3 regions of the Rhizobium sp. WYJ-E13 genome follow, and region 1 is predicted to be linked to each of the others. Evidence: predicted binding sites of a transcription regulator. Region 1 holds the regulator's gene; each other region holds the start of a gene.

What was found. The regulator LexA, encoded in region 1, represses DNA repair genes until DNA is damaged. The targets are predictions, from matches to a motif close to TGTTCNNNNTGTGTTCNG.
Region 2: a site for LexA is predicted at 6,010-6,027, ahead of KQ933_RS12805 (ribonuclease). Genes of this name have one in related genera too.
Region 3: a site for LexA is predicted at 2,786-2,803, ahead of KQ933_RS05275 (DUF5680 domain-containing protein). Genes of this name have one in related genera too.

The regions. Positions count from the first base shown of each region.
Region 1 covers NZ_CP076853.1:1,328,295-1,338,104, forward strand. The annotation lists gene KQ933_RS06730 (LpxI family protein) at 1-304, shown strand, start outside; gene lpxB (lipid-A-disaccharide synthase) at 301-1,470, shown strand; gene gltA (citrate synthase) at 1,504-2,793, opposite strand; gene KQ933_RS06745 (ComEC/Rec2 family competence protein) at 3,135-5,507, shown strand; gene lexA (transcriptional repressor LexA) at 5,488-6,210, opposite strand; gene KQ933_RS06755 (VOC family protein) at 6,406-7,293, shown strand; gene kdsA (3-deoxy-8-phosphooctulonate synthase) at 7,290-8,135, shown strand; gene eno (phosphopyruvate hydratase) at 8,276-9,550, shown strand; gene KQ933_RS06770 (septum formation initiator family protein) at 9,695-9,810, shown strand, end outside.
Region 2 covers NZ_CP076853.1:2,535,447-2,545,256, reverse strand. The annotation lists gene KQ933_RS12840 (DUF4432 family protein) at 1-164, shown strand, start outside; gene KQ933_RS12835 (TIGR01244 family sulfur transferase) at 251-589, shown strand; gene KQ933_RS12830 (RidA family protein) at 662-1,006, shown strand; gene KQ933_RS12825 (thiamine pyrophosphate-binding protein) at 1,053-2,723, opposite strand; gene KQ933_RS12820 (CaiB/BaiF CoA-transferase family protein) at 2,737-3,936, opposite strand; gene KQ933_RS12815 (DMT family transporter) at 3,982-4,938, opposite strand; gene KQ933_RS12810 (alpha/beta fold hydrolase) at 4,940-5,884, opposite strand; gene KQ933_RS12805 (ribonuclease) at 6,042-6,779, shown strand; gene ettA (energy-dependent translational throttle protein EttA) at 6,888-8,537, shown strand; gene KQ933_RS12795 (metalloregulator ArsR/SmtB family transcription factor) at 8,695-9,720, shown strand; gene metF (methylenetetrahydrofolate reductase [NAD(P)H]) at 9,721-9,810, shown strand, end outside.
Region 3 covers NZ_CP076853.1:1,049,718-1,059,527, forward strand. The annotation lists gene proS (proline--tRNA ligase) at 1-199, shown strand, start outside; gene KQ933_RS05265 (lipoprotein-releasing ABC transporter permease subunit) at 216-1,520, shown strand; gene KQ933_RS05270 (ABC transporter ATP-binding protein) at 1,577-2,260, shown strand; gene KQ933_RS05275 (DUF5680 domain-containing protein) at 2,264-2,725, opposite strand; gene dnaE (DNA polymerase III subunit alpha) at 3,038-6,523, shown strand; gene KQ933_RS05285 (MFS transporter) at 6,563-7,963, opposite strand; gene KQ933_RS05290 (helix-turn-helix domain-containing protein) at 8,101-8,532, shown strand; gene KQ933_RS05295 (L,D-transpeptidase family protein) at 8,536-9,786, opposite strand.

The DNA.
Region 1 (9,810 bases):
CGTCGAGGGTACGGACGGCATGCTTGACCGTGTGGCGACCCTGAGAGCAGCGGGCCGTATTTCATCGCGCCGGCGCGGCGTGCTGGTCAAGCTTTGCAAGCCACAGCAGGATATCCGCGCCGATTTGCCGGCTATTGGTGTGTCCACCGTGCTCAATGCCAAAGCTGCCGGACTTGCGGGAGTGGCTATCGAAGCCGGCCGATCGTTGGTGCTTGATCGCGACGCGCTCATCAAGGCGGCAGACGAGAACGGTCTTTTTGTCTGCGGTATAGACAAGGGCTTGCCGGGATGGGGGCTTGCATGAGTGACAGGCCGTTGAAAATTGCTGTCGTAGCCGGCGAAGTATCCGGCGATCTGCTTGGCGCCGATCTCGTTGCAGGGCTGCGGAAGATCCATTCCGGCCCCATCGAACTCGTCGGCGTCGGCGGCGAGGGGCTGCAGGCCGAAGGATTGAAATCTCTCTTTGATTTCTCCGAGCTCTCCGTCATGGGTATCACGCAGGTCCTGGCCAAGCTGCCGACGCTGTTTTCCCGCATTCGGCAAACGGCAGCGGCGATCATTGCGGCAAAGCCCGATATCTTGCTCATCATTGACAGCCCGGATTTCACCCACCGTGTCGCCAAGCGTGTGCGCACAGCGCTGCCTGATCTGCCTGTCGTCAATTATGTCTGTCCGAGCGTCTGGGCATGGAAGGAATATCGTGCCCAGCGCATGCTCGCCTATGTCGACCATGTGCTGGCTGTACTTCCTTTCGAACCGGCGGTGATGCAGCGTCTCAACGGGCCGGCTACCACCTATGTGGGCCATCGTCTGGTTGCCGACGCGGCGCTTCTGGAGACCAGGCGTCTGCGCGCTGGCCGGCACCCCGGCGCCGGTGCGATCCTGCTTCTTCCCGGCTCGCGTTCCTCCGAGATCAAGAAGCTCCTGCCTTATTTCGAGGCCGCCGCCAATGATCTCGTCGCCCGCAATGGACCGATGCGCTTCATCCTGCCGACCGTGGCGCATAGGGAAGCGTTTGTGCGGGAAGTGACGGCGGGATGGGCGGTGAAGCCGGAAATCGTTGTGGGCGCCGAAGCGAAATGGAAGGCTTTCGCCGAAGCCGATGCCGCCATGGCGGCGTCCGGGACCGTAATCCTGGAACTGGCGCTCGCCAATGTCCCCGTCGTTTCCGCTTACAAGGTCGATTGGATCATGCGCATGCTGACATCAGGCATCAAGACCTGGACTGGCGCTCTGCCCAATCTGATCGCAGACTATGCGGTCGTACCGGAATATCTGAACGACATCGTTCGTGGTGCAAGCCTCGCACGCTGGATGGAAAGGTTGTCGGCCGACACCTATCAGCTCAAGGCGATGAAGGAAGGTTACGAGCTCATCTGGCAGCGTATGCAGACGGAAAGTCCCCCGGGGGAGCACGCGGCGAAGATATTGCTCGATGTTCTCGCCAACAAAAAACCCGGTCATTCCTGACCGGGTTTTCTTTTCTTGTCTCGAAGTCAGCGCTTAGCGCTTGGAAACCGGCACGTAATCGCGCTTCGGCTCGCCAATATAGAGCTGGCGCGGACGGCCGATGCGCTGTTCCGGATCTTCGATCATTTCGTTCCATTGTGCGATCCAGCCGACGGTACGGGCGAGAGCGAAGAGCACGGTGAACATCGTGGTGGGGAAGCCCAGAGCCTTCAGAGTGATGCCCGAATAGAAGTCGATGTTCGGATAGAGCTTCTTCTCGATGAAATAGGAGTCGGTCAGAGCGATACGCTCCAGTTCCATCGCGACTTCGAGAAGCGGATCGTCCTTGATGCCGAGTTCGCCGAGAACTTCATGCGTCGTCTTCTGCATGATCTTGGCACGCGGATCGTAGTTCTTGTAGACGCGATGACCGAAGCCCATCAGGCGGAACGGGTCGTTCTTGTCCTTGGCGCGGGCGATATATTCGGGAATACGGTCAACCGTGCCGATCTCCGTCAGCATGTTGAGGGCTGCTTCGTTGGCGCCACCGTGAGCGGGACCCCAGAGGCAGGCGATGCCGGCTGCGATGCAGGCGAACGGGTTCGCGCCGGAAGAACCGGCGAGGCGGACCGTCGAGGTCGAGGCGTTCTGCTCGTGATCGGCATGCAGAATGAAGATGCGGTCCATGGCGCGCGAAAGCACCGGGTTGACCACATATTCTTCGCAGGGAACGGCAAAGCACATGCGCAGGAAATTCGACGCGTAATCGAGGTCGTTCTTCGGGTAAACGAAGGGCTGGCCGATATGGTACTTGTAGGCCATGGCAGCGAGCGTCGGCATCTTGGCGATCATGCGCAGGCTGGCGACCATGCGCTGGTGCGGATCGGTGATGTCGGTGGAGTCGTGATAGAAGGCCGAAAGCGCGCCGACGCAGCCGCACATGACGGCCATCGGGTGGGCGTCGCGTCGGAAGCCGGTGAAGAAGCGGCTCATCTGCTCGTGCACCATCGTGTGGTGCGTGACGCGATAGTCGAAGTCTTTCTTCTGGGCGGCGGTCGGCAGTTCGCCGTAGAGCAGCAGGTAGCAGACTTCCAGGAAGTCGCCGTGCTCGGCAAGCTGCTCGATCGGGTAACCGCGATGCAGCAGAACACCTTCGTCGCCGTCGATATAAGTGATCTTCGATTCACAGGATGCGGTCGACGTAAACCCGGGATCGTAGGTGAAGGAGGCCGTATTTTTATAAAGTGCACCGATATCGATGACGTCAGGTCCGACCGTGCCTTTTCGGACGGCGAGGTCGACTGATTTGTCACCGATTTTGATTGTAGCGCTTTGATCCGTCATGCTGATCCTCCGGAGTGGCGGTGGCGCCGCAAAAGCGCCATAAGAGTTAAGCGTCCTAAGCGATAGCTATATGATCGCGAAGCTAATGCCAAGTTACCGTGATGCCATTTTGTGCATCGCGGCATCATCTTTTAGGCAGTGCAGCGATGAGCCCCATGCATATCAGAACACCATGATTTGACTGGATTTTTCGTTCGCGTGAATTTTCCTCGTATTTCAATCGATTATTGTTTGCGCGTTTTGAACACAGGTTGCATTCTGCCGATATCCGGGGGCGGGTCCAAGCGATTATGACGGGGTTCGAGACAAGAGAACGGCAGGCGCAATCCGTTGATGCCAAGATGGATTTTGCCGATGTCGCACCGCGCGCCATTGTGACGCAACCGGTAAGGACGCAAGCTGCTGTTCCGCTGCAGTGGCGGCTGATTGGCATTGCGAAACAACACGCCGAATCGTCTATTCGCATGGCCGGGGAAGAGGCTGGCCACGGTCGCCTCATTCTCTTCTCGCCGGTCTTTCTCGGTGCGGGTGCCGCGACCTGGTTTCTGGCAGTTTCGGATTTTCCGGCCATCTCGCTTGGTCTCTGCCTGTTTGTCCTCCTCCTTGCCGTTGCGCTCTGCGGATATGGCCGGACGAAATTGCGGGCGACGCTGCTTGCTCTGCTTCTCTTTGCCGGTGGAATGCTTTCGGCACAGGTCGAAACATGGCGGGCGCGGACCTTGATCCTGGATTCCGCCGTAACGACAACGGTGACCGGCCGCATCGAGCGTCGCGAAGGCGATGGAAGAGGGCGCTGGCGCTATATTCTTGCTGTTACCGGAACGGATGCTCCCGAGATCAAGCGTCCACCCAAGCGCATTTCCGTCCTGGTCCGGGGCGCCACGCAGCCCTTTGAGCTTGGTGACGTCATCGAGGGCAGGGCACGTCTCACGCCTCCGGCGGGACCGGCACTTCCCCACCTCAACGATTTTGCCTTCAGCGCCTATTTCGATGGCATTGGTGCCAACGGCTTTTTCTATGGTGCGCCGAAAAAGACTGCCTCGCAGCCGCAGCAGGCGGGCTCGTTCGGTGAGGCGACCCTGGAATGGCTCTATCGGCTCAGGAGCGGCATCGGCGATCGAATCCGCTCCGTCCTGCCGGGTGATACCGGCGCCTTTGCTGCTTCACTTGTCACCGATGAGAGACGGGCGATCTCGGATGAAACGACCGAGGCGCTGCGGCAATCCGGCCTTGCCCACATCATCGCGATCTCCGGTCTCAATATGGCGCTCTCCGCCGGCATCTTCTTTGTCGGCCTGCGGGTCATCCTCAGTCTTTTTCCCGCCATTGCCCAAGCATGGCCGACCAAGAAAATCGCGGCGGCCGGCGCGCTCGCTGCGGTGACGGCTTATTATCTGATCTCGGGTTTTGCCGTCTCCGCCGAACGCGCTTTCATCATGATGGCGATCATGCTGGTTGCCGTCTTCTTTGACCGGCCGTCGATCAGCCTTAGAAACGTGGCGCTGTCCGCGCTCGTGATCCTTGCAGTCTCGCCATCGGAGGTGCTGGGGCCGAGTTTCCAGATGTCCTTTGCCGCAACGCTTGCCCTGGTCGCCGGTTACGACCTCTGGAAAGTGCGTCCGATGCGGGAGAATGCCTTTGCCAAGCTGCCGATCCTCAAACCTGTCCTCATGATTGGCGGCTTCTTCGGCGGCATTTTCCTGACGTCGCTCATTGGCGGTTTCTCGACCGCGCTGTTTTCGATCGATCATTTTCACCGGCTGACTGCCTACGGCCTGCCGGCAAATCTCGCGGCCATGCCTGTCATTTCCTTCATCGTCATGCCTGCCGGGATGCTGGCGATGCTGCTGATGCCTTTTGGCCTCGATGGCCCGATGTGGCAGATCGCAGGATTCGGGCTCGATCTGGTGATAAAAATCGCAAAGACGGTATCGAGCTGGGGCGGCAATATCGATGTGGGCCGTTTGCCCGGCTGGTACTTCCCGACAGCCGTCTTCGGGTTTCTGCTGCTAACCTTGCTCAGAACCAGACTGCGGCACGCCGGAACAGCAATCGTTGCGGTTTCCACGCTTGCCGTCGCGTTGCTTCCGGTCGAGGCGATGCCCGACATCACCATCGCCGAAGATGGCGGCCTGGTTGCTGTTGTCGATGGAGAGGCGATAGCTTCGAATCGCGAAAAGCCTCCTGCCTTCATCTTCGAACAATGGCAGCGGGCGCTTACCATGGAAGAGCATCGAAAGCCGTTCATGCTCCAGGCTGTCAATGTCCCCGCTGCGCCTGAAGGCAAACAGCTGCAGCTGTCACGGGATCAGCAGGACGAAGCCAGAGCAGCAATGAGACATGCCGCCGCAAGCTCGCCATCGCGCTTCTCCTGCCAGAAGGGCGCCTGGTGCACTGCCTTGCTCGGGAATGGAAAGAAACTGACGATCATCGACAATGCAGCCTATCTCGGGCCGGCCTGCGATACGGCCGATATCGTCGTTACCCCTGTCCGTTTGCGGTTTGACCATTGTCGCTCCGGCGCATTGCTCTTTACTGGCGAGACACTACGCAGAACAGGCTCGATCGAACTTCGTTTTACCGATAAGGGAACTGAGATCACAACTGCATTCGACACGTTGCGACGGCCCTGGATGCGCCACCGTGCCTATGATTGGCGCAGCGACAGTTTCGCAGACGCCAGTACGTCACCAGTCAGTGATAGCGGCGAATGAGGCCGACGAGCTTGCCCTGGACCTTGACGCGATCCGGCGGGAAGATGCGCGTCTCATAAGCGGGGTTTGCTGCTTCGAGTGCAATCGATGCACCCTTGCGGCGAAAACGCTTGAGCGTCGCTTCCTCCTCGTCGACGAGTGCCACGACAATATCACCGGGATTGGCGGTGCTGCCGTTGCGGATGATGACCGTGTCGCCATCGAAGATGCCGGCTTCGATCATCGAGTCGCCACGAACCTCGAGCGCATAATGCTCACCCGAGCCCAGCATGTCGGCGGGAACATTGATGTCGTGCGTATTGTTCTGGATTGCCGAGATCGGCACGCCGGCGGCGATGCGCCCCATGACCGGCACAGAAATCGAATTGCCGTTGTCGGCAGCAGGTGCAGGCTTTGCCGGAGCGGGAGCCAACGGCTGAGGCTTTCCGAGGCTGCCCTCGATGACGCTCGGCGAAAAGCCGCGCCGAGGCTGCAGGCTTGGGCTGTAGGCTTCCGGCAACTTGATGACTTCGAGCGCGCGTGCCCGGTTCGGAAGCCGGCGAATGAAGCCGCGTTCCTCAAGCGCCGTGATCAGCCGGTGAATACCGGATTTAGAGGCAAGATCCAGCGCATCCTTCATCTCGTCGAAAGACGGCGGAACGCCTGACTCCTTCATCCTTTCGTGAATGAAAAGAAGGAGTTCCTGTTGTTTGCGTGTGAGCATGGCGTGTACCCCAGTCTTGAAACAAATCCAGAACGGACACTATATGTTCCATATGTGTTCTGCAAGTAGCTAAATTTTCGTAAAACTTCTGTTCATTCTGCAGAGAATTTTATTTTTATCGGCGGAAAGCCTGCCTGGCCTTGCTTCGTAGCGTCTGCTGAAGCACATCTCCTGGTGATTGCTAGAGAGTAGCCGATGACCCAGGACATGCTTCCGATTGATCATCTCGTTTTGCCGGTTACCGATATCGACCTTGCCCGCGAAAGGCTGGGCAAGCTTGGTTTCACCGTCGCGCCCGATGCCCGCCATCCCTTCGGCACGGAAAATGCCTGCGTTTTCTTTACCGACAAAACCTACCTTGAGCCATTGGGTGTCGCGAGTGTGGAGGAGAGCGAGGAGACGGCGCGTGAGGGCAATGTCTTCACTGCCCGCAATCAGGCTTTCCGTTTCCGCTGCGGCAGCGAAGGATTGTCCGCCATCGCCTTTGCGACAGGGGATGCAAAGCAAGAACATTCTCGTTTCGTGAAGGGCAGCATCAGTGCCGGTCCTGTGCTGCAGTTCGAACGTCCAGTGAAAATGCCCGATGGTGCAGAAAGTGTTGCCGGCTTCCGGCTCGCCTTCGCTGGCGACCTACGGGCACCGGATTTCTTTCTCTTCGCTGTCGAGCGCATCAACCCGCTTCCGGCCAGCCGCAGCGCGCTGGAGATCCATGCCAATGGCGTGACAGGCATTGCCGAGATCGCGCTCGCGGCGCCCGAGCCGACAGCTTTCGGCGAGTTCGTTCGCGCGGCGGCAAAAGCCGCTTCTGCCGATGTCACGAGTTTCGGGCTGGAGGTGCCGACCGGAAACGCAAAGATCAGCCTGATGACCCCAGAGGGGCTGGAGGCCTATTTCGATCTGGCGACGCCGGATAGCGATCGCGGCCTGCGCGGCCGGGCGATCCTCTTTGCGGTTGCCGATCTGGCCGTGACAGAAGCGCATTTGGCTGCTAACGGGGTGACCTATACACGCAAGGCCAACCGTATTCTTGTGAAGCCCGCGCCCGGTCAGGGCACGCTCTTCGCCTTCGAGGAAACACCATGAGCTCCAATACCAATGCAGAGGTCCGGATCGGCGAAGGCGCTGGCCAGGTTCTGTTTTCCAATTCTGCCAAGCTTTCGCTCATCGCTGGTCCGTGCCAGATGGAAAGCCGCGAGCATGCCTTCATGGTCGGCGGCACGCTGAAGGAGCTGTGCGACAAGCTCGGTATCGGCCTCGTCTACAAGACCTCCTATGACAAGGCAAACCGCACCTCGATTTCCGCCAAGCGCGGTATCGGCCTCGAAAAGGCGATGGAGGTTTTCGACGACCTCAAGAAGGAATTCGGTTTTCCTGTCCTGACGGATGTTCATACGGCAGAACAATGCGCCATTGTCGCTGAAACCGTCGACGTGCTGCAGATCCCGGCCTTCCTCTGCCGCCAGACGGATCTTCTCGTTGCCGCCGCCAAGACCGGCCGCGTCGTCAACGTCAAGAAAGGCCAGTTCCTCGCGCCCTGGGACATGAAGAATGTGCTCGGCAAGCTGAATGCCAGCGGCAATCCGAATATATTGCTTTGCGAACGCGGTGTTTCCTTCGGCTACAACACGCTGGTCTCCGACATGCGTTCCCTGCCGATCATGGCGGCGATGGGCGCTCCTGTTATCTTCGACGCCACGCATTCCGTCGCCCAGCCGGGCGGGCAGGGCGATTCCTCCGGCGGCCAGCGCGAATTCGTTGAAACGCTGGCGCGTGCTGCCGTAGCCGCCGGCGTTGCGGGTGTCTTCATCGAAACCCATGAGGATCCGGACAATGCCCCTTCCGACGGCCCGAACATGGTCTATCTCAAGGATATGCCGCGGCTTCTGGAAAAGCTGCTCGCCTTTGATGCGGTTGCCAAGGGCTGACAGTCAAAAGCCTGACATGATCGTGTTATAGCGACGATCAGACAGGCAGGCCGGAGGTGTCGCAAAGCGCCATTGTAATTTGCGTACCTTCGATTAAGACGGTTTCAAACGATTTATCCACCCACGAGCAGGAAAAAACCATGACTGCAATTACCGATATCATCGCCCGCGAGATTCTCGATAGCCGTGGTAACCCCACCGTCGAAGTCGATGTCTATCTCGAAGACGGCAGCATGGGCCGTGCAGCTGTTCCCTCGGGTGCTTCGACCGGCGCGCATGAAGCTGTCGAAGTGCGCGATGGCGGCAAGCGCTATCTCGGCAAGGGTGTCGAAAAGGCCGTCGAGGCCGCCAACACGGAAATCTTTGACGCGATCGGCGGCATCGACGCCGAAAACCAGATCCAGATCGACAAGATCATGATCGAACTCGACGGCACGCCGAACAAGTCGCGTCTCGGCGCCAACGCCATCCTCGGCGTTTCGCTCGCCGTCGCCAAGGCTGCCGCAGAGGCTTCCGGCCTGCCGCTCTACCGTTACGTTGGCGGCGCTGCCGCAAACCTGCTGCCGGTTCCGATGATGAACATCATCAACGGCGGCGCACATGCCGACAACCCGATCGATTTCCAGGAATTCATGATCCTACCGGTTGGCGCAGATTCGATCCGTGAAGCTGTTCGCATGGGCTCGGAAGTCTTCCATACGCTGCGTAAGGAACTCGCCGCCCAGGGACACAATACCAATGTCGGCGACGAAGGCGGTTTTGCCCCGGGTCTGAAGAGCGCTCCGGAAGCCCTCGACTTCATCATGAAGTCGGTCGAGAAAGCCGGCTACAAGCCGGGCGAGGACATCTACCTCGGCCTCGATTGCGCCTCGACGGAATTCTTCAAGGATGGCAAGTATGTGATGGAAGGTGAAGGCCGCACGCTCGAGCCGGGCGCCATGGCTGAATACCTTGCCGAACTCGCTGCCAAGTATCCGATCATCTCCATCGAAGACGGCATGGCCGAAGACGACTGGGAAGGCTGGAAGACGCTGACCGATCTCGCCGGCAAGAAGTGCCAGCTCGTCGGCGACGACCTCTTCGTCACCAATTCGGCTCGCCTGCGCGACGGTATCCGCATGGGCGTCGCCAACTCCATTCTCGTCAAGGTCAACCAGATCGGCTCGCTGACGGAAACGCTCGACGCCGTCAATACCGCGCACAAGGCAGCCTACACCGCCGTCATGTCGCACCGTTCGGGTGAGACGGAAGACTCCACGATCGCCGATCTTGCGGTTGCCACCAACTGCGGTCAGATCAAGACCGGTTCGCTGTCGCGCTCGGATCGCCTTGCCAAGTACAATCAGCTCATCCGCATCGAAGAAGGTCTCGGCCCGCAGGCTGAGTATGCCGGTCGTTCCATCATTCGTGGCTAATACGGCTTTATAAATCAGGCATTTGGAACCCGCGCTTCGGCGCGGGTTTTTTGTTGCGCTTGCCTGGGAGGGGCTCAGAGTCAACGAACGGTTAATCTCTGCGCGTTAAATTGAAACGATTGGTAATGCGTAGAGCATGCGTATATGTGGACAAAGCATCACAAGAAGAGAAAGACCGGTCGCTTCGTCATTCCGGCCATGACGGTCGCCTTTCTCTCCTATTTCGGCTATCATTGCATCCATGGCGATTATGGTCTGCG
Region 2 (9,810 bases), 1.2 Mb from region 1:
ATCTGCAGATCTGGCGGAACCAGAAGGCGCCGGCGCATATCATCGGTATCGAGCCAGTTTCGCACCGCTGGGTGCTGCGCGATGAACTGGAAGCGGCCGGCGAGTTCAACTGGCTGAAGCCTGGTGAAAGCCGCAGCTATGGCCTGCGTTTCGCCTTCGTCTAATGAAGGATGATTGGCTGAAGACGTGTTGACGCTTGACAGGACGCGTCGTAGACCTTCAGCCCACCATTTTCGAGGAGATTGAGACGATGGATATCCGCCAGATCGACGATGAATACTCCGTTTCCGGCCAGATCACGGTTGAGGATCTCGACCAGATCAAGGCCCTCGGCTTCAAGTCCATCGTCTGCCATCGTCCGGACGACGAAAGCCCGGACCAGCCGCCCTTTGCGGTCATCGAAGCCCGTGCCAAGGAGATCGGCCTCGAGATTACCCATGTGCCTGTCGGCCCGATGGGGGTGACCGAGGAAGCCGTGCAGGGCATGGTCGATGCGCTCGACGAATTCGAACGCCCGATGCTCGGCTACTGCCGCTCCGGCGCACGCTCCACGGCGATCTATCAGAAGACGCATCATATCCGCACCTGATCCGGTCCCATCCGGACACAATCCGACGCCGCCTGAACGCGGCGTCTTTCATTTAATGAACAGGAGAACACGATGAGCATCAAGCGTATCGATATCGGCGCCCGCATGAGCGGCGCCGTCATCCACGGCAACACCGTTTATCTCGCAGGCCAGGTCGGCGAAGGCGAGAGCGTCACCGATCAGTGCAAGTCCGCGCTTGGCGAAGTCGACCGTCTGCTGGCTGCCGCCGGCAGCAACAAATCGAAGATCCTGCAGACGATCATCTATCTCTCCGACATCGCCTATTTCGCTGAGATGAACGCCGTTTGGGAAGGCTGGATCGACCCGGCAAACCCGCCGGCCCGTGCCACCAGCGAAGCCAAGCTCGCTGCGCCGAAGTACAAGGTTGAGTTCATCGTTACGGCCGCTCTCGACTAAGAGCGTCCTGCGGAGACCAATCAAAGCCGGTGAGGTTTGAACTGGATTAGTTCGCGGACTCACCGGCTTTTTGTTGGGCGATTTCCGAGAGCGTCCTTGTCGGCGTAATCGCTTCAGGATCGAGCTTGATTTCAATGATTGCCGGCTTGCCGCTGTCGCGCGCGCGCTCGAAAGCCGGCGCGAAATCCTCGGTCTTTTCCACCGTCTCGCCGTGGCCGCCATAGGCGCGAGCAAGGGCTGCGAAATCCGGATTGGTGAGATCCGTGGCGCTGACGCGGCCTGGATATTCGCGTTCCTGATGCATGCGGATCGTGCCGTAGATGCCGTTGTTGACGACGACCGCGATGATCGGCAGGCCGTAGCGCACAGCGGTCGCAAATTCCTGTCCGTGCATCAGGAAGCAGCCGTCGCCGGCAAAGCAGATAACTTCCTGATCGGGAAAGAGCCGCTTGGCGGCAACGGCGGCCGGAAGGCCGTAACCCATGGAGCCTGAGGTCGGTGCCGCCTGCGTGTTGAAGCGGCGGAAGCGGTGGAAGCGATGCACCCAGGTGGCGTAGTTTCCGGCGCCATTGGTGAAGACCGTATCCGGCTTCGTGTTTGCCTCCAGCCATTCCAAGATCGGCCCCATATGGACGGCGCCCGGACCCGTGGCCGGCGGCTTCGACCATGAGAGATAGGCCTGATGCATACGCTCAGTGCGTTCGGCCCAGCGCGGTTCGGCAGGGGCTTCCAGATCGGCGAGCGCTTCGATGAAGTCGATGGGACTGGCGCAGATCGCGAGATCAGGGCGATAGACGCGGCCGAGCTCGGACGAGTCTGGATGGATGTGGACGAGCGATTGGGCAGGGTAGGGGATGTCGAGCAGCGTATAGCCCGAGGAAGGCATTTCTGACATACGGCTGCCGAGCAGGATCAGAAGGTCGCTCTCCTTGATCTCTTTGGCGAGCGCCGGATTGATGCCGATACCGACGTCGCCGGCGTAGCAGGGATGCAGGTGGTCGAACAACATCTGCCGGCGGAAGGAACAGCCGACCGGCAGGCGGAAGCGCTCGGCAAAGGTCTGGAAATCGGCGACCGCATCAGCATCCCAGCGGGTGCCGCCAAGGATGACTATCGGCCGCTCGGCCTTCAGCAGGCGCAGATAGAGATCGTCGATCTGGCTGCGGCCGGGATGGGCTTCGACGCGCGCGTAGCGCCTTGCTTTCGGGGCCTCGACCTCGTCGCGCAACATATCTTCAGGAAGCGTCAGCACGACCGGACCCGGACGGCCCGATGTGGCGATCGCGAAGGCGCGGGTGACGAATTCCGGGATGCGGGCGGCATCATCGATCTCGCCGACCCATTTGGCGAATTCGGTGAACGCGCGGCGGAATTCGACCTCCTGGAAAGCTTCGCGCTCGCGCGCCTCCCGCTGCACCTGGCCGATGAAGAGGATCATCGGGATCGAATCCTGCCTGGCGATATGCAGGCCGGCGGAGGCATTGGTGGCGCCGGGGCCGCGGGTGACCATGCAGATACCGGGCTCGCCGGTCAGCCGGCCCCAGCAATCCGCCATCATCGCCGCGCCACCTTCCTGACGGCAGACGATGACATCGATATCGCTGTCATACAGGGCGTCGAGCACCGCAAGGAAGCTCTCTCCCGGCACGCAGGAGAGGCGCTTCACCCCGTTCGCCTTCAGCGCTTCGACGATCAACTGTCCGCCTGTCCTTTTCATGGCCCCTTCCTTCTCATGGTGACGTTTTCCTCTCCCATTCCTCAAGTTCGGCCAGAACTTCGGCATTGTGTTCGCCCAGGCGCGGGCTCGGCCGTTCGTAGCGCAGCGGCGTTTCCGACAGGACCACCGGCGTGCGCACGCCCGGTATCATCGTGCCCGCGGCATCCGGCAGGTCGACGCGCAGGCCACGCGCCTTGATCTGCGGATCGGCAAACATTTCCTCGATCGTATTGATGGCGCCCGCCGGCACGGCATTGTCCTCGCAGGCTTTCAGGAGATCGGCCTTCCGCCATTTCAGCGTTTCGGTCGAGACAAGCCGGCGCACCTCGCCGCGGTTGGCGACGCGCGCCTTGTTGGTCGCAAAACGCTCGTCATCGGCGATGGAAAGGGCGAGGATCGTGCAAAGGCGGCGAAACTGGCCATCGTTGCCAATGGCAAGGATGAGATAACCGTCAGCCGTCGGCACGACTTCATAAGGTGAGATGTTCGGATGGGCATTGCCAAGGCGAACCGGGGCTCTGCCGGAGACCAGGTAGTTCATATTCTGGTTGGCGAGCACGGCCGATTGCACATCGAGCAGCGCCATGTCGATGAACTGGCCTTCGCCTGATTTCAGCGCATGGATGAGGGCGGCCTCGATGGCCGAGACCGCGTAGATGCCGGTGAAGACATCGGCGATCGCCACACCCGCCTTCATCGGCTGTCCCTCAGGTTCGCCTGTGATCGACATGAAGCCGGACATGCCCTGGACGATGTAATCGTAACCAGCGAGGTTTGCATAAGGGCCGGTCTGGCCGAAGCCGGTGATGGAGCAATAGACGAGGCGCGGATTGATCGCCTTCAGGCTCTCGTAATCGAGCCCGTATTTGACGAGACCTCCAAGCTTGAAATTCTCGATCAGCACATCGGCTGTCGCAACGAGACGGCGCACCAGCGACTGGCCTTCATCGCTCTTCAGGTCTGCGGTGATGGAGCGCTTGCCGCGATTGGCGGAATGGTAATAGGCAGCCGAGAGGTTTTCTCCGTCCGCGCCTTCAACGAAGGGCGGCCCCCAATGCCTCGTGTCGTCGCCGCCATCGGGGTTTTCCACCTTGATGACATCGGCGCCGAGATCGGCCAGCATCTGCCCCGCCCAGGGTCCGGCCAGCACGCGCGCAAGCTCGATGACCCTGATGCCCGCAAGCGGCGGTTTCTTCTTCACGTCTTGCGTCATGTTCCTCCCAAATTCCTCCCAAACTCCTCTCATGAGCGGCGGATTTCAGGGCGCCCGCGTCACCTCAGATGTATCGGATACGGGTTTGGAAGCAAAGCGCTGCTCGCGCCAGATGATGTAGAGGCCGGACGCGATGACGATGAGGATGCCGAGCCATTTCAACGCGTCGGGGAAATCGGCGAAGACCAGCCAGGCAAAGACGGTGGCCGAGACGATTTCCAGATATTGCAGCGGCGCCAGCGTGGAGGCCGGTGCGGCCCGATAGGCGTAAGCCGCGAGAATGCCGGTTATCGCCGCGGCAATGCCCGTACCCAGCAGGTAGCCGAAAGCGGGAAGATCGGGTATGGCCGTATCGATGATGTCAGAGCCGCTGCCATAGCCGATGAAGAGGACAACGGCGCAGAAGAAAATGCCCCAGAGGCCGGTCTGGAACTGCATGGCCCAGGGATCTTCGCGGTGCGATAGTACCCGTGTCATCAGCGCGAAGACGGCGATGCAGAAGGCGCTGACGACGGGCAGCAGAGCGATATAGCCGACCTGTTCGAAGCTCGGCTGAATGATCAGCAGGGCCCCCAGGAAGCCGACGGCGCAGGCGCTGTAGCGCCGCCAGCCGATCGTCTCTTTCAGGAAGATGCTGCCGAGGATCGTAAGAATGATCGGCTCGACGAAGAAGATGGCGATGGCATCGGCAACCGCCATGACCTTCAGCGTGGTGACGAAGCAGATCATCGAGATAGTGACCATTGCGCCACGGATGGCATGATACCAGCTCTGCTTCAGCGAAAACTGGATCTTCGCGCCGCGCAGGAAGACGAAAGGCAGCATGGTGAGCGACTGGATGACGAAGCGGAAGCCAGCGACTTCGGTGGACGAGATCGTCGCGGTCGCGAGCTTCGAGAAGATGTCGATCAGCGGCGAGATCATCACCGACAAAAACATAAAAAGCAGGCCAAACGTCACCTCGGAGGCGGCGGGATGGCGTATGGAACTCGTGCTTGTCATCTCAGATCCTTTCGCTCGGGACCGCGCGGATCGCCGCGTCGCACCAGCCGGCGAAATCCGCAATTGCCGTTTGCGCGCCGATCTCGTTCAGCGTTTCATGCCGCATGTCCTGATATATCTCCGTGCTGATACGGGAAAAGCCCTGACTTCTCAAACGCTTTGACAGCCAGAGGACGGCTTTTCCATTGATGGTTGCCGGGTCCTGACCGCCGCCGACCAGATGGATCGGCAGGTCTTTCGGCAGCCTCTCGAGCCGCTCCTTCTCGATGCCGCGGAAGGTGAGGGCGAAGATATCGAGCCAGAGCGATACCGAGGGGCCGAAGCCGCATAGCGGATCGGCGATATAGGCATCGACCTCGGCCGGATTGTGCGACAGCCAGTCGAATTCCGTCCGGTGGTTGGGAATGGATTTGTCCCAGGCGGAAAATGTCAGCCTCGGCAGCATGTCGCTTGGCACATCCGAGCCTTTGAGCATGCGTTCGGCAAGCAGGATCGCCTGCGCAACGCGGCCGGAAAGTCCAACCGAGAAATTTGAATTCCAGACGGCAAGGGCTGCGAAACGGCCGGGGAGATCGGCGGCGGCATTAAGGGCGATCAGGCCGCCCATCGAATGGCCGAGGAGGATGACGGGCAGGCCGGGGTGGCGGGTCGTGGCAAAGTCATGCACGGCGGCGATATCGTTGATGACGCGCTCTATGCCGCCCTGTCTCGCGAAGCGACCGAGCGGTGCATCGGGCGCGCTTGTCTCGCCGTGGCCGCGATGGTCATGCGCATAGACATGATAACCTCTTGCCGCCATGGCCTCGGCAAAGCGCCGGTAACGGCGAGAATGTTCGGCGAGCCCGTGTGAAATCATCAGGATAGCGTGCGCCTGGCCCTCTGCAGGCTGGTGATGGCACGCAAGCGAAGCCCCGGCATTCTGAAGCCGCAATGTCTCGGAAAACATGCATTCCTCCCGCGCCCAAAAGACCAGATCGCAGGACAAATGCAATATTGCGGTTCTCCTCATACATGAGAAAGCGCGATTTTGCTGCGATTCAGGGTTGCGCAATTTTCGGCTTCATGCTTGTTTGTTCCTGTATTGTTCTTTGTCGGGGCTATCAATGGGTAAGTTTCTCCTTTCGGTTTCCATTCTCTTCCTTTCGCTGTCGTCAGTCGGACCCGTATCCGCGCAAGAAAGCGGGCGCACGCGTTTCATCCTTGCGGCAAGCTGGCAACCGGCATTCTGCCAGACCAACCAGAAGAAGGCCGAATGCGCCAGCCAGGGCGGCGAGCGTTATGACGCCACCAACTTTTCTCTCCACGGTCTATGGCCGATGCGGCAGGACTATTGCGGCGTACCCGCCGACCAGAGAGCCGCCGACAAGGACGGCCAGTGGACGAACCTGCCGACAGTGAGCCTTTCGGCCGAGACGAAGAGCGCGCTCGACAAGGCGATGCCCGGCACGCAATCGGGGCTCGAGCGGCATGAGTGGATCAAGCACGGCACTTGCACGAAGATGAGCGCCGACGAATATTTCGCCACCGCCATTCACCTGATGGGCGATCTCAATGCTTCGGCCGTGCGCGATCTCTTCGCCGCCAACGTCGGCAAGACGCTGAAATCCGATGCGATCAAGGCGGCTTTCGACAAGAGCTTTGGGGCCGGTGCCAGCGACCGCGTGAAAATGAGCTGCCGCCGCGTCGGCAATATCAGAGTGATCAGCGAGCTGACGATCGGGCTTTCGCAGGATGCAGTTTCGGCGCAAGCGAAGGAGAAGGGCCTCGGCGGCCTCATCCAAGGGGCAGGGCAGACGTCCTTCGGCTGCGATGAAGGCCTTGTGGATGCCGCCGGCTTCTGATGGAAACATGCCGAAATCCTGACGAAACAGGGTTTCGGCGTTGCCCGCGGGCGTGGTTTCGCCTACATAGCGGCCACGATTTCAAGTTTCCGCCCGGAGCATCCCAGCATGGCACGCCAGTTCATCTATCATATGTCCGGCCTCAACAAGGCCTATGGCAATAAGAAGATCCTCGAGAATATCCATCTTTCCTTTTATCCCGATGCCAAGATCGGTATCCTGGGTCCGAACGGTGCCGGTAAGTCCACCGTGCTGCGCATCATTGCCGGCCAGGACAAGGAATATACCGGGGAAGCCTGGCTCGCCGAAGGCGCGACCGTCGGCTATCTGGAGCAGGAACCGAAACTCGACCCCAGCAAGACGGTGTTCGAGAACGTCATGGAAGGTGTCGCCTCCAAGACGGCGATCGTCGATCGCTACAACGAACTGATGATGAACTATTCCGACGAGACGGCGGAAGAGGGTGCGAAGCTCCAGGATATCATCGACAGCCAGAACCTCTGGGATCTGGAAAGCCAGGTCGAGATGGCGATGGAAGCCCTGCGCTGCCCGCCGCGCGACGCCGATGTCACGACGCTGTCGGGCGGTGAGCGCCGCCGTATCGCGCTCTGCCGCCTGCTTCTGTCGCAGCCGGACCTGCTGCTGCTCGACGAACCGACCAACCATCTTGACGCCGAAACCATCGCCTGGCTCGAAAAGCATCTGCGCGACTATCCGGGCGCCGTAATGATGATCACCCACGATCGCTACTTCCTGGATAACGTCACCGGCTGGATCCTCGAACTCGACCGCGGCCGCGGCATTCCTTACGAAGGCAACTACTCGGCCTACCTGCAGGCGAAGGCAAAGCGCATGCTGCAGGAAAACCGCGAAGAGGCAGGTCGCCAGAAGGCCATCAGCCGCGAACAGGAATGGATCGCCTCCAGCCCGAAGGCCCGTCAGGCCAAGTCCAAGGCGCGTATCAAGTCTTACGAGCAACTGGTCGAGGCCGCCGAGAAGCAGCGTCCCGGCGACGCGCAGATCATTATCCCGGTCAGCGAGCGCCTCGGTCAGGTGGTCATCGAGATGGACGGTATCACCAAGGGCTTCGAGGGCCGCACGCTGATCAACGATCTGTCGATCAAGCTGCCGCCGGGCGGCATCGTCGGCATTATCGGCCCGAACGGCGCCGGCAAGACGACGCTGTTCAAGATGATCACCGGCCAGGAAAAGCCCGACAGTGGTTCGATCCGCATCGGCGAGACCGTGCATCTCGGTTATGTCGACCAGAGCCGCGATGCGCTTGATGGCAACAAGACCGTCTGGGAAGAAATCTCCGGCGGCGCCGAAGTCATCAAGCTTGGCAAGTTCGACATGAACTCGCGCGCCTATTGCGGCGCCTTCAACTTCAAGGGCGGCGATCAGCAGCAGAAGGTCGGCAATCTCTCGGGTGGTCAGCGCAACCGCGTTCACCTTGCCAAGATGCTGAAGGCCGGCGGCAACGTTCTGCTGCTCGACGAACCGACCAACGACCTCGATACGGAAACGCTTGGTGCTCTGGAAAGCGCGCTGGAAGCATTTGCCGGCTGCGCCATTATCATCAGCCACGATCGCATGTTCCTCGACCGTCTGGCCACGCATATTCTCGCGTTTGAAGGCGACGGCCATGTCGAGTGGTTCGAAGGCAACTTCGAGGATTATGAACAGGACAAGATCCGCCGCCTTGGCCCCGACGCCCTCAATCCCGGCAGCCAGGCTCACAAGCGTCTGACCCGCTAATCGGTTTTTCGTGCATTTCGAAGCCCCGGCTGGTCCGGGGCTTTTTTAATGTCTGCTGTCGTTATCGATACAGGCAATTTCGCAAATCGGTGAAATGCCGCTTGCCTCCGCTATCCAAGTCACATAAAGATATCTTTATATCTTGATTGGGTAGGATATGAGCGAACCCTTAAGGCTTGGACTGGATGCGCTGGTGGACGTCTTGAAGGCGGCCGGCGAACCGACGCGCCTGCGGCTCCTCGCGCTACTGGCGGCGGGGGATCTCACCGTCACAGATCTTACGGAAATTCTCGGTCAATCCCAACCCCGCATCTCCCGGCACCTGAAGCTGCTTGGCGAGGCGGAACTGATCGACCGCTATCAGGAAGGCGCCTGGGCCTACTTCCGCCTGGCGCACGAAGGCAAGGCAGCCGCGCTGGTGCGAGCGCTGCTGAAGCATGTCTCCGAAAACGACCCCGTCGTCCAGCGTGACGGCGAGCGCCTTGCCACCGTCAAGCGGCAGCGCGCCGAGCGGGCACAGGCCTATTTCAGCCGCAACGCCGCCGAATGGGACGAACTTCGTCGTCTGCACGCCGCTGACGAAGAGGTGGATGCAGCCGTCATCAAGCTGCTCGGCGCCAACCCGATCGATTCCCTGCTCGACCTCGGCACCGGCACTGGTCGCATGCTGGAGCTTCTGGCCGGTCGCTATCGCCGTGCAATCGGCGTCGACGCCAGCCGCGACATGCTGAGCGTGGCGCGCGCCAATCTCGACAAGTCGCGGATCACGACGGCTTCGGTGCGCCACGCCGATATCCTGAACCTGCCGTTCGAGGGGCAGGATTTCGATCTGGTAACGATCCATCAGGTGCTGCACTTCTTTGATCAGCCCGATATCGCAATCGCGGAAGCCGCGCGCATGCTGCGGCCGGGCGGGCGCCTCGTCATCATCGATCTCGCGCCGCATAACCTCGAATATCTTCGCGACGAACATGCCCACGTCCGTCTCGGCTTCTCGCATCAGGCCATGTCGGACTGGGTGCGCAAGGCGGGGCTGGATGTCGAGCAGGTCGTCGATCTTCATCCGGGTCAGCAGGGGGAGAAGGGCCTTACGGTCACGATCTGGCTCGCGCGCGACCCGAGGCGCCTTATGGCCTCGCTGGAGAGCGAAGGCGCGGTACTTACATTTGCCGGGAGAGAATAAATGACCCAGAAAAACGACGCCCGCCGCCGCGATATTGCGATCTCCTTCGAGTTCTTCCCGCCGAAGTCCGAGGAGATGGAGGGCCAGCTC
Region 3 (9,810 bases), 280 kb from region 1:
GGGCAAGGACGTGCTCTATGACGACACGGACGACCGCGCGGGTACCAAGTTTGCGACTGCCGATCTGATCGGCGTGCCGTACCAGATCATTGCCGGTCCGCGCGCGGTCGCGAACGGCGAAGTGGAAGTGAAGGACCGCAAGACCGGTGCCCGCGAAACGATGACCATCGAGGCGGCGATCAACAGGTTCGTGGCTTAAGAAAGACGGAGGCGAAATGGCAGAGGCAGCAGTGGACCGGAGTTCCAAATCCGGCTTGGGTCCGGCTGGCAAGCCATTCTCCACATTCGAACGCCTGGTGGCGTGGCGCTATCTGCGCGCCCGCCGCAAGGAGGCGTTCATCTCGGTCATCGCCGGCTTCTCCTTCGTCGGCATCATGCTGGGCGTTGCGACGCTCATCATCGTCATGGCTGTCATGAACGGGTTCCGGACGGAACTCGTCTCCCGCATCCTTGGCATCAACGGCCACATGATCATCCAGCCGGTCGATGGTCCGTTCACCGACTATGCCGATCTCGTGAAGAAATTCGAGGCGGTGCCCGGTATCAAGATGGCGCTGCCATTGGTGGAAGGTCAGGTGCTGGCCTCTTCGCAGACGGGCGGCAGCACCGGCGCGCTCGTGCGCGGCACACGGGCCGAGGACCTGACCAAGCTCAAGACGGTCTCCGATAACATCAAGTCCGGTGATATGGTGGGTTTTGCCGCGGGCGACGGCGTTCTGGTTGGAAGCCGCATGGCCGATCAGCTGGGACTCAGGGCGGGCGACCTGATTACGCTGACATCACCGGAAGGTGATGTGACGCCGATGGGCGTCAACCCGCGCATCAAATCCTACAAGATTTCCGGCCTCTTCGAGATTGGCATGTCGGAATACGATGCCTCGATCATCTACATGCCGCTCGAGGAATCGCAGCTCTATTTCAATGCCGACGGGCTGGTGCAGTCGATTGAGCTCTTCGTCGACAACCCTGACGACATCGATAATTTGAGACCCAAGGTCGAGCAGGCCGCCGGCCGGCAGATTGCCATCACCGACTGGCGCCAGCGCAACCAGACTTTTTTTTCGGCCCTGCAGGTCGAGCGCAACGTGATGTTCATGATCCTGACGCTGATCGTGCTCGTCGCCGCACTCAACATCATCTCCGGCCTCATCATGCTGGTGAAAGACAAGGGAAGCGACATCGCCATTCTGCGCACAATGGGCGCAAGCTCCGGCGCCATCATGCGCATCTTCTTCATGACGGGGGCTGCGATCGGCATTGTCGGCACGATCGCCGGCGTGCTGCTCGGCGTGTTCGTCTGCATCAACATCGAGTCCATCCGCCAGTTCTTCTCATGGGTCTCTGGCACGGTGCTTTTCGATCCGCAGCTCTACTTCCTCAGTCAGCTTCCGGCGGAAATGGATGTGAGCGAGACGATTTCCGTCGTCGCCATGGCGCTGACGCTTTCCTTCATCGCGACGATCTTCCCGGCCTGGCGCGCCTCCCGCCTCGACCCCGTCCAGGCCCTTCGTTCCGAATAAGGCCGAGATCCAAGGTCATGCATGATCCAAGGCCAAATCCAAGGAATGCCGCATTCATGAAACGCAATGTCGTTCTCAAGCTTTCGGGCGTCGAGCGCCACTATGGCCAGGGCGAAACGCTGCTGACTATCCTCAAGGGCGCCGATTTCACCCTGTCGAGTGGTGAAATGGTGGCGCTGGTGGCGCCGTCAGGCACCGGCAAGTCGACGCTGCTGCATATCGCAGGGCTGCTGGAGCATCCTGACGGCGGCGAGGTATCGGTCAACGGTCGCCCCTGTAACGGCCTTTCCGATGACAAGCGCACGGCCATCCGTCGCGGTGAGATCGGCTTTGTTTATCAGTTCCATCACCTGCTGCCGGAATTCTCGGCGCAGGAGAACATCATGATGCCGCAGCTCATCGCCGGCCTCTCATGGAAGGAAGCGAGCGAGCGCGCAAAGATGCTTCTGGATTATATGCGCATCGGCCACCGCGGTACGCATCGCCCGGGCGAGCTTTCCGGCGGCGAGCAGCAGCGTGTGGCGATTGCCCGCGCCGTCGCCAATGCGCCTAGACTGCTTTTGGCCGACGAGCCGACCGGTAATCTCGACCCGGAGACTGCCAGCTATGTCTTCGACGCTCTGGAGGCCCTGGTGCGCCAGTCCGGCCTTGCCGCGCTGATCGCCACCCACAACCACGAGCTTGCCCGGCGCATGGACCGGCGCGTAACGATCTCCGACGGCAAGGTCGTGGATTTCTGATTATCAGGGAATAATCAGCCCGCCGCGATAGTCGAGCTCATAGGCCTTTTGGCCATCCACGAGAATGAATTCGTGACCGCGAAAATGTGTGCAGTCGCCTTCGCTCGTATCGACATAGCGCCCCAGCGAATGATCGAATACCATGCCGCCGAGGAAGCGCCCCTGCTTGTAGAGCTGTGACAGCGCCGCGCTAATGATGGTGCCTGCGACAGTCCCGTCGATGATCCCGGGCTCGATGATCCGCCCGAAATAGTTCATCGCCCAGACCGGCTTTTCCTCCAGCCACACAACTTCCTGACCGGCAAAATCCGTGCCGCCGAAATAGCTGTCGAGATAGCGCCAGATGCCGCGCTTATAACCGATGTCGTGGGCACCGATCCGGTAGGATGGCTGCGACTTCGCGCCGGCGACATATGTCTGCGATTTGGCTTCGACAATGAAGCTATTGAGTTCCAAAACGTCCATAGTCCCTTTGCTCCGATGTTAACCATGTCCCGCGGAAGTGGGGGGTAACCCTGTTGACAATAGAACATACATGGAACAAAGTAAAAACATAAGAGCAAAGGAGAGCCAGATGACTGACATGATCCGTGATATCGCAGCATTCACCTCCATCGCAATGTTCATTGCCAGCTTCTCGTTGATCGTCATGGCAATGTAAGAATTCAGGGGATCGCATGGCAGCCATGCGATCCCGCGGCGGGACTTTTTCTGGACAGAATCGCCTTCAATGCCGACAATGCGCACTCTTCAATGAGGCAGTTGGAAGGGCATGTTATGGCGGATGCGGAACAGGGTGCGATCGGCGGCAAGCCGGGCTTCGTTCATCTGAGGGTTCACTCTGCCTATTCGCTGCTCGAAGGCGCATTGCCTCTCAAAAAGATCCTCTACAAGGCAGCGGGCGACAACCAGCCGGCGATTGCCATCACTGATACCAACAATCTTTTCGTTGCACTGGAGTTCTCCCAGAAAGCGATGGATGACGGGCTGCAGCCGATCATCGGCTGCCAGGTGTCGATCGATATGGAAGACGGTCTCGAAACCGAGAAGCGGGGAGGCCAGCAGGCGCTGGTCAAGCTGCCTTCCATCGTGCTTCTGTCCGCCACCGATGCAGGCTACGAACGGCTGGTCGATCTCGTCAGCCGCGCCTATCTCGGTGGCGAGGGCAACTCGACAATTCATGTCCGCGCCTCGTGGCTTGATGAGATCGGCACGGAGGGCCTGATAGCGCTGACGGGTGCCTCGACCGGGCCGATCGACATGCCGCTCAAGGACGGCCACGCCGCTGCGGCGGAGACCCGGCTGCTGACGCTGAAGCGGATCTTCGGGGATCGGCTCTATGTCGAACTGCAGCGGCACGGCGCTTATGACAAGCGGCACGAACAGAAAATTGTCGGCCTTGCCTATAAGCACGACCTGCCGCTGGTCGCGACCAATGAAGCCTTCTTCCCGACGCGCGACGATTATGACGCCCACGATGCGCTGATGGCGGTCGCCCATAACGCCATCGTGTCCGACGACAGCCGTTTCCGTCTCTCCCCGGATCACTATCTGAAAAGCCGCGCGGAGATGGAAAAGCTCTTCGCCGACCTGCCTGAGGCGCTTGATAATACCGTTGAGATCGCCCGGCGCTGCTCCTTCGTTCTGAAGACCCGCAAGCCGATCCTGCCGCGCTTCACCGGCGCGACAGACGATCCCGAAGAGGCCGAGCGCGCAGAGTCGCTAGAACTTCGCCGGCAGGCGGAGGAGGGGCTCGACATGCGTCTGGCCACGCTCGGCATGTCGGCCGGCTACGAGGAGAAGGATTATCGCGAGCGGCTGGAATTCGAGCTCAGCGTTATCGAGCGCATGAAGTTCCCCGGCTACTTCCTGATCGTTGCGGACTTCATCAAATGGGCCAAGCAGCATGACATCCCGGTCGGCCCGGGCCGCGGTTCGGGTGCGGGCTCATTGGTCGCCTACGCACTGACGATTACCGATGTGGATCCGCTGCGCTTCTCGCTGCTTTTCGAACGCTTCCTCAATCCGGAGCGCGTCTCGATGCCGGATTTCGATATCGACTTCTGCCAGGATCGCCGTGAAGAGGTGATCCGTTACGTGCAGAAGAAATACGGCCGCGAGCAGGTGGCGCAGATTATCACTTTCGGTTCGCTGCAGGCGCGCGCCGCATTGCGCGACGTCGGCCGCGTGCTGGAAATGCCCTATGGCCAGGTCGACAAGATCTGCAAACTCGTGCCGAACAACCCAGCAAACCCGACGCCTCTGTCCAAGGCGATCGAGGAAGAGCCGAAGCTGCAGGAAGAGGCCGCCAAAGAGCCGGTCGTCGCGCGGCTCTTGGATATCGCCCAGAAGATCGAAGGCCTCTATCGCCACGCCTCGACCCACGCCGCCGGGATCGTGATCGGCGACCGCCCGCTGTCGAAGCTCGTGCCGATGTATCGCGATCCGCGCTCCGACATGCCGGTCACCCAGTTCAATATGAAGTGGGTGGAGCAGGCGGGCCTGGTGAAGTTCGACTTCCTTGGCCTGAAGACGCTGACGGTGCTCAAGGTCGCCGTCGACTTCTGCAGGAAGCGCGGCATCGAGGTCGACCTCGCCAAGATCCCGCTCGACGACAAGAAGACCTATGAGATGCTCTCGCGCGGCGAGACGGTTGGCGTGTTCCAGGTTGAAAGTGCGGGCATGCGCAAGGCGCTGATCGGCATGAAGCCGGACTGCATCGAAGACATCATCGCGCTCGTGGCGCTCTACCGTCCCGGCCCGATGGAGAATATTCCGACCTATAATGCCCGCAAGCACGGTGACGAAGAGCTGGAATCGATCCACCCAACGATCGACCATCTTCTCAAGGAAACGCAGGGCGTTATCGTTTACCAGGAACAGGTGATGCAGATCGCCCAGGTCCTGTCGGGCTATTCGCTCGGCGAAGCCGATCTTCTGCGCCGCGCCATGGGTAAGAAGATCAAGGCCGAAATGGACCAGCAGCGCGAACGCTTCGTCGACGGTGCAGTCAAGAACGGCGTGTCGAAGCCGCAGGCCGACAACATCTTCGAACTCTTGGCAAAGTTCGCAAACTATGGCTTCAACAAGTCGCATGCTGCCGCCTACGCCATCGTCTCCTATCAGACGGCCTATATGAAGGCGCATTATCCGGTCGAGTTCCTGGCAGCGTCGATGACGCTCGATATGTCGAACACCGAAAAGGTCAACGACTTCCGTCAGGATGCCAAGCGCCTTGGTATCGAGGTCATCGCGCCCTCCGTCCAGACCTCCTTCCGTCAGTTCGAGACCGGTGACAACCGTATCTACTACGCACTTGCGGCTCTCAAGGGGGTCGGTGAATCCGCCGTCGATCACATCGTCGAAATGCGCGGCGATAAGCCCTTCGCCAGCATCGAGGATTTCTGCCTGCGCATCGATCCACGCCAGGTAAACCGCCGCGTGCTGGAAAGCCTGATCTATGCCGGCGCCTTTGATTGCTTCAACCTGGATCGCGCCCAGCTTTCGGCTGGTCTCGACCGCGTGCTCGGCTATGCACAGCGCGCCCAGGAAAACAAGCTGAGCGGCCAGTCGGATATCTTCGGCGGTGCGCTGTCCTCAGGTCCGGAAAAGATCGCCCTGCCGCCATTCTCGCCGTGGCTTGCCTCGGAGCGGCTGCTCAAGGAATTCCAGGTGCTGGGCTTCTACCTGACCGCCCATCCGCTCGACAGCTACAACAACATCCTTCAGAAGATGCGCGTACAGACCTTCGCGGACTTCTCGACGGCGGTGAAGCAGGGCGCTGCGAACGGGCGACTGGCGGGTACGGTGATTTCCAAACAGGAGCGCAAGACGCGCACCGGCAACAAGATGGGTATCATCGTCTTTTCGGATTCCTCCGGCCAGTTCGAAGCCGTGCTCTTCTCCGAAATGCTGAACCAGTATCGTGACATATTGGAGCCCGGAAAGTCCTTCGTCATCACCGCGATCGGCGAGGAACGGCCGGAAGGTGTCAGCCTGCGGCTGCAGACCATCCAGTCGCTGGAAGAAAAGTCGTTGCAGATGCAGAAGGCGCTGCGCGTCTATGTCCGCGACTCCGGCCCGCTGCGCGCTGTCGCAGCACATCTGAACGCCAAGGGCGACGGCCTCGTCTCCTTCATCGTCATCAAGGAAGAGGGCAAGCGTGAGGTCGAGGTGGTGTTGCAGGACAAGTATCGCATCACGCCGGAGATCGCCGCGGCCTTGCGGGCTGCCCCTGGCGTCGTCGACGTCGAACTCGTCTGAACGGGAAAGCGACCGGCACTGCGCCGGTTGCCTTTGCTTTCAGACGGCCTGCAATCGGCAGGATGCATCGGCACAGCGGCCTCTGCCGAAGCCCATGAGGGCCATGCCGATCAGCGTGGCTGCGACCGGCACCAGCAAAGCGGTCCGCAGAGCCTCCAGCCGCTCGGACGGACCGTCACCATCGCCGAGAGAAAGTGTGCCGACAGCACTGACGGCCGAGAGGCCGAGTGCTGCGCCGAACTGGAACGAGGTGTTCACGAGCCCGCTCGCCAGGCCCTGTTCGTTTTCGGCAATACCTTCAGTCGCGATGATCGTCAGTGGGCCATAGCCGAGGGAGAAGGCAAGGCCGAGAAGGATCGTCGATGGCAGCATGGCCGCATAGGTCCAGTCGAGCCCCATGCCGAGAAAGAGCGCGTAGCCCGCAACAGCGAGTGCAAAGCCGCCAAGCACCACGCGTCCATTGCCGAAACGCTCGACGAGCAGAGGCGTCAGCAATGGAGCTAGAATGGCGTCCATGCCGATGACGATCAGGGCAAGGCTGGTTTCGAACGAGGACCAGCCCAACAGTTCCTGCAGATAGAGTGAGACGATGAACTGGAAGCCGAAGAAGGCGCCGGTGAAGAGCATCGCTCCGAGGTTCGATTGCACCAGCGTCGATGACCGGAAAATCCCGAGACGGATGAGCGGCGCACGCGAATTGCGTTCGATGAGGATGAAAGCGAGCCAGAGCAGCGCGCTTGCGCCGGCTGCCGCAATCGTCCAATTCAGGTCGTTGGTCGCGTGTTCCAGCCGAGTCAGTGTATAGGCGGCAAGCAACATGGCGCCAGTCAGCGTCACCGCGCCGGCGATGTCGAATTTCTGGCGCGGGGCGGCGACTTCTTCCTTCTTCTCCACGATCAGCTTCATGCCGACAAGAAGCAGGATGGTAGAGAAGATGACCGGAGCGAAGAACACCCATCGCCAACCGACGGCCGACAATAGCCCGCCGATGACGAGCCCTAGCGAGAATCCGGCCGATGCCGTGCCGGCATAAATCAGCACGGCCCTGTTGCGCTGTGGTCCTTCGGGAAAGCTTCCATTGATGAGAGCAAGGCCGGCCGGCGTCATGAAGGCGGCTGCTGCTCCCGTCACGAAGCGTGCCGTCAGCAACATCCAGCCTTCGGTCGCAAGGCCGCCGAGGCCGGAAAAGAACAGGAATACGCTCAGCGCCATCAGGAAGACCTTGCGCTTGCCATACATGTCGGCGACGCGCCCGCCGAGCAGCATCAGGCCGGCATAGGCAAGCACATAGGCCGAAACAACGGCGCTCAGCGTCGTGGTCGAGAGGCCGAGCTCGGCCCGGATCGAGGGCAGGGCGATGTTGAGCATGGCCGCATCGACGCCTTCGAGGAAGATCGCGCCGCAGAGAACGACGAGCATGCCGGCAGCACTGCGGCTCATTCTTCCGCTCTCCGCCGTAAGTGGAGGACTTGTAGACATCATGATTTCCTTGTCCGTGAAGCAGGGAAGAGCAAGTTACATATTGATCCTCAGTTCCCTATTGTAACCAAGAGAGACATAGGGCATGGTTCGAACCCATGGAAGAAGGCGCTTCAAACTCACCGAGTGACTGCTGCAGCACCGAGCGCGATTACGACATCCTCCAGTGGGATGCGCGGGAGGAATGCGAAGTGCGTCAGATTTTGGATCGCATCGCCGACAAATGGTCGCTGCTGGTTATCGCATTGCTTGAAAAGCGCACTCTGCGCTTTACCGAATTGCGCAAGAGCATCGATGGCATCAGCCAGCGCATGCTGACGACGACCTTGCGCCAGCTCGAGCGCGACGGGCTGATCGAGCGGACAGTCTATCCAGTGGTGCCGCCAAGGGTCGATTACGCTCTGACGGAACTCGGCTGTACGCTGCATGAGACCATCAAGGCGCTCGTCGTCTGGACCGAGACGAACCAGGCGAAGATCATCTCCGCCCGCCGAAGTTACGACGAGCGCGCCAGTGAGAAGCTCTGGTAGGTCTCAGCTCTCGCGCGTGATTGTGATGAATTCCGTGCCCTCGCCGGTTTCCGAACCGAGGCCGGTATCTGTGATTGTGAGTGTCGAGCCGGGCGAAATCAGTGCGTCGATCCGGTGACGGGTTTCTTCTGACATCGAGATGCGGCTGAGCGCTCTCGCGATAGGACGGCCGCTGATGATGGAGCTTTCCTGATTGGCGATACCGAGCCGCTTCACCGTTTCGCGAGAGAGATTGTTTTCCAGCGTAACGCCCAGCCAATCGGCCGTACCGGCCACCTCATCCACTGCATGCAGCGAGAAGAAGTGTGTACCAAGCGCAAGTCCCGGATCGGCAATGGTGATCGGCGCCTCGAAGAGCGGCTTGAAATCCTGCCGCACCATGATGACGCCATTCGGCGGTTCGCCCTTGCCTGCCGCAGCGTAAACTTCCCTCAGGAGAGTATCTGTGACCAAGCCCTTGTCACGGGCAAATTCGGTTGGTCGCAACGCCTTGAAGGCATTGATGGCCTGAACGGTCGCAGGACCGGCCAGCCCGTCAGGCTCGCCGGCAGCAAAGCCGAGTTTGTTCAGGAGGGTCTGGATGTCGATAACGTTTTCACGCAGCGTCCGGCGCGTAATCAGCATGCTGATCGGCGTGGTATCCGCAGAGGGCGCCTGCAGTTGGATCATCGGCATCGGCAGGGCAGCCGTCGTCTCGTTCATGGCGACCTGCACCTGCGTCTTCGCATCGCCGATGGCAGGGCGAAGCTCGACGTCGGAAAGCAGCGGTGACGGCTCGGGCCGGTCGGGATGGAAAAGTGTTGGATGGTCGATCGGCTCGGGCGTCAGCTCATTGTCTGTGATGATGACGGGTACGCCCATCTCTGTCATCTTGTAGAGCGATTTCGCAAAGGCGTCGGGCATGCGCACGCAGCCATGCGAGGCCGGGTAACGCGGCACGGAATTGGACTCATGCAGCGCGATCCCGGACCATGTCAGCCGCTGCATGAAGGGCATCGGCGCGTTCGAATAGATGTTGGATTCGTGGTATCTCTGCTTCTCGATGACGGAGAAGATGCCGCTCGGCGTCGTATGCCCGTCCTTGCCGCTCGAGATCCTGGAGGTCGCCACGACCTCCGCGCCGTCATAGACGGTCAGCGACTGCCTGTCCTTGGAAACGAATATCTGCAGCGTGCGCGCATCGGCAGCAAAAGCGGGATCGACAAGGGCGGTCGCCGACAGCAACCCGATAAGGACACCTACACGCACAGACATGACGCAATACACCACATGCACAAA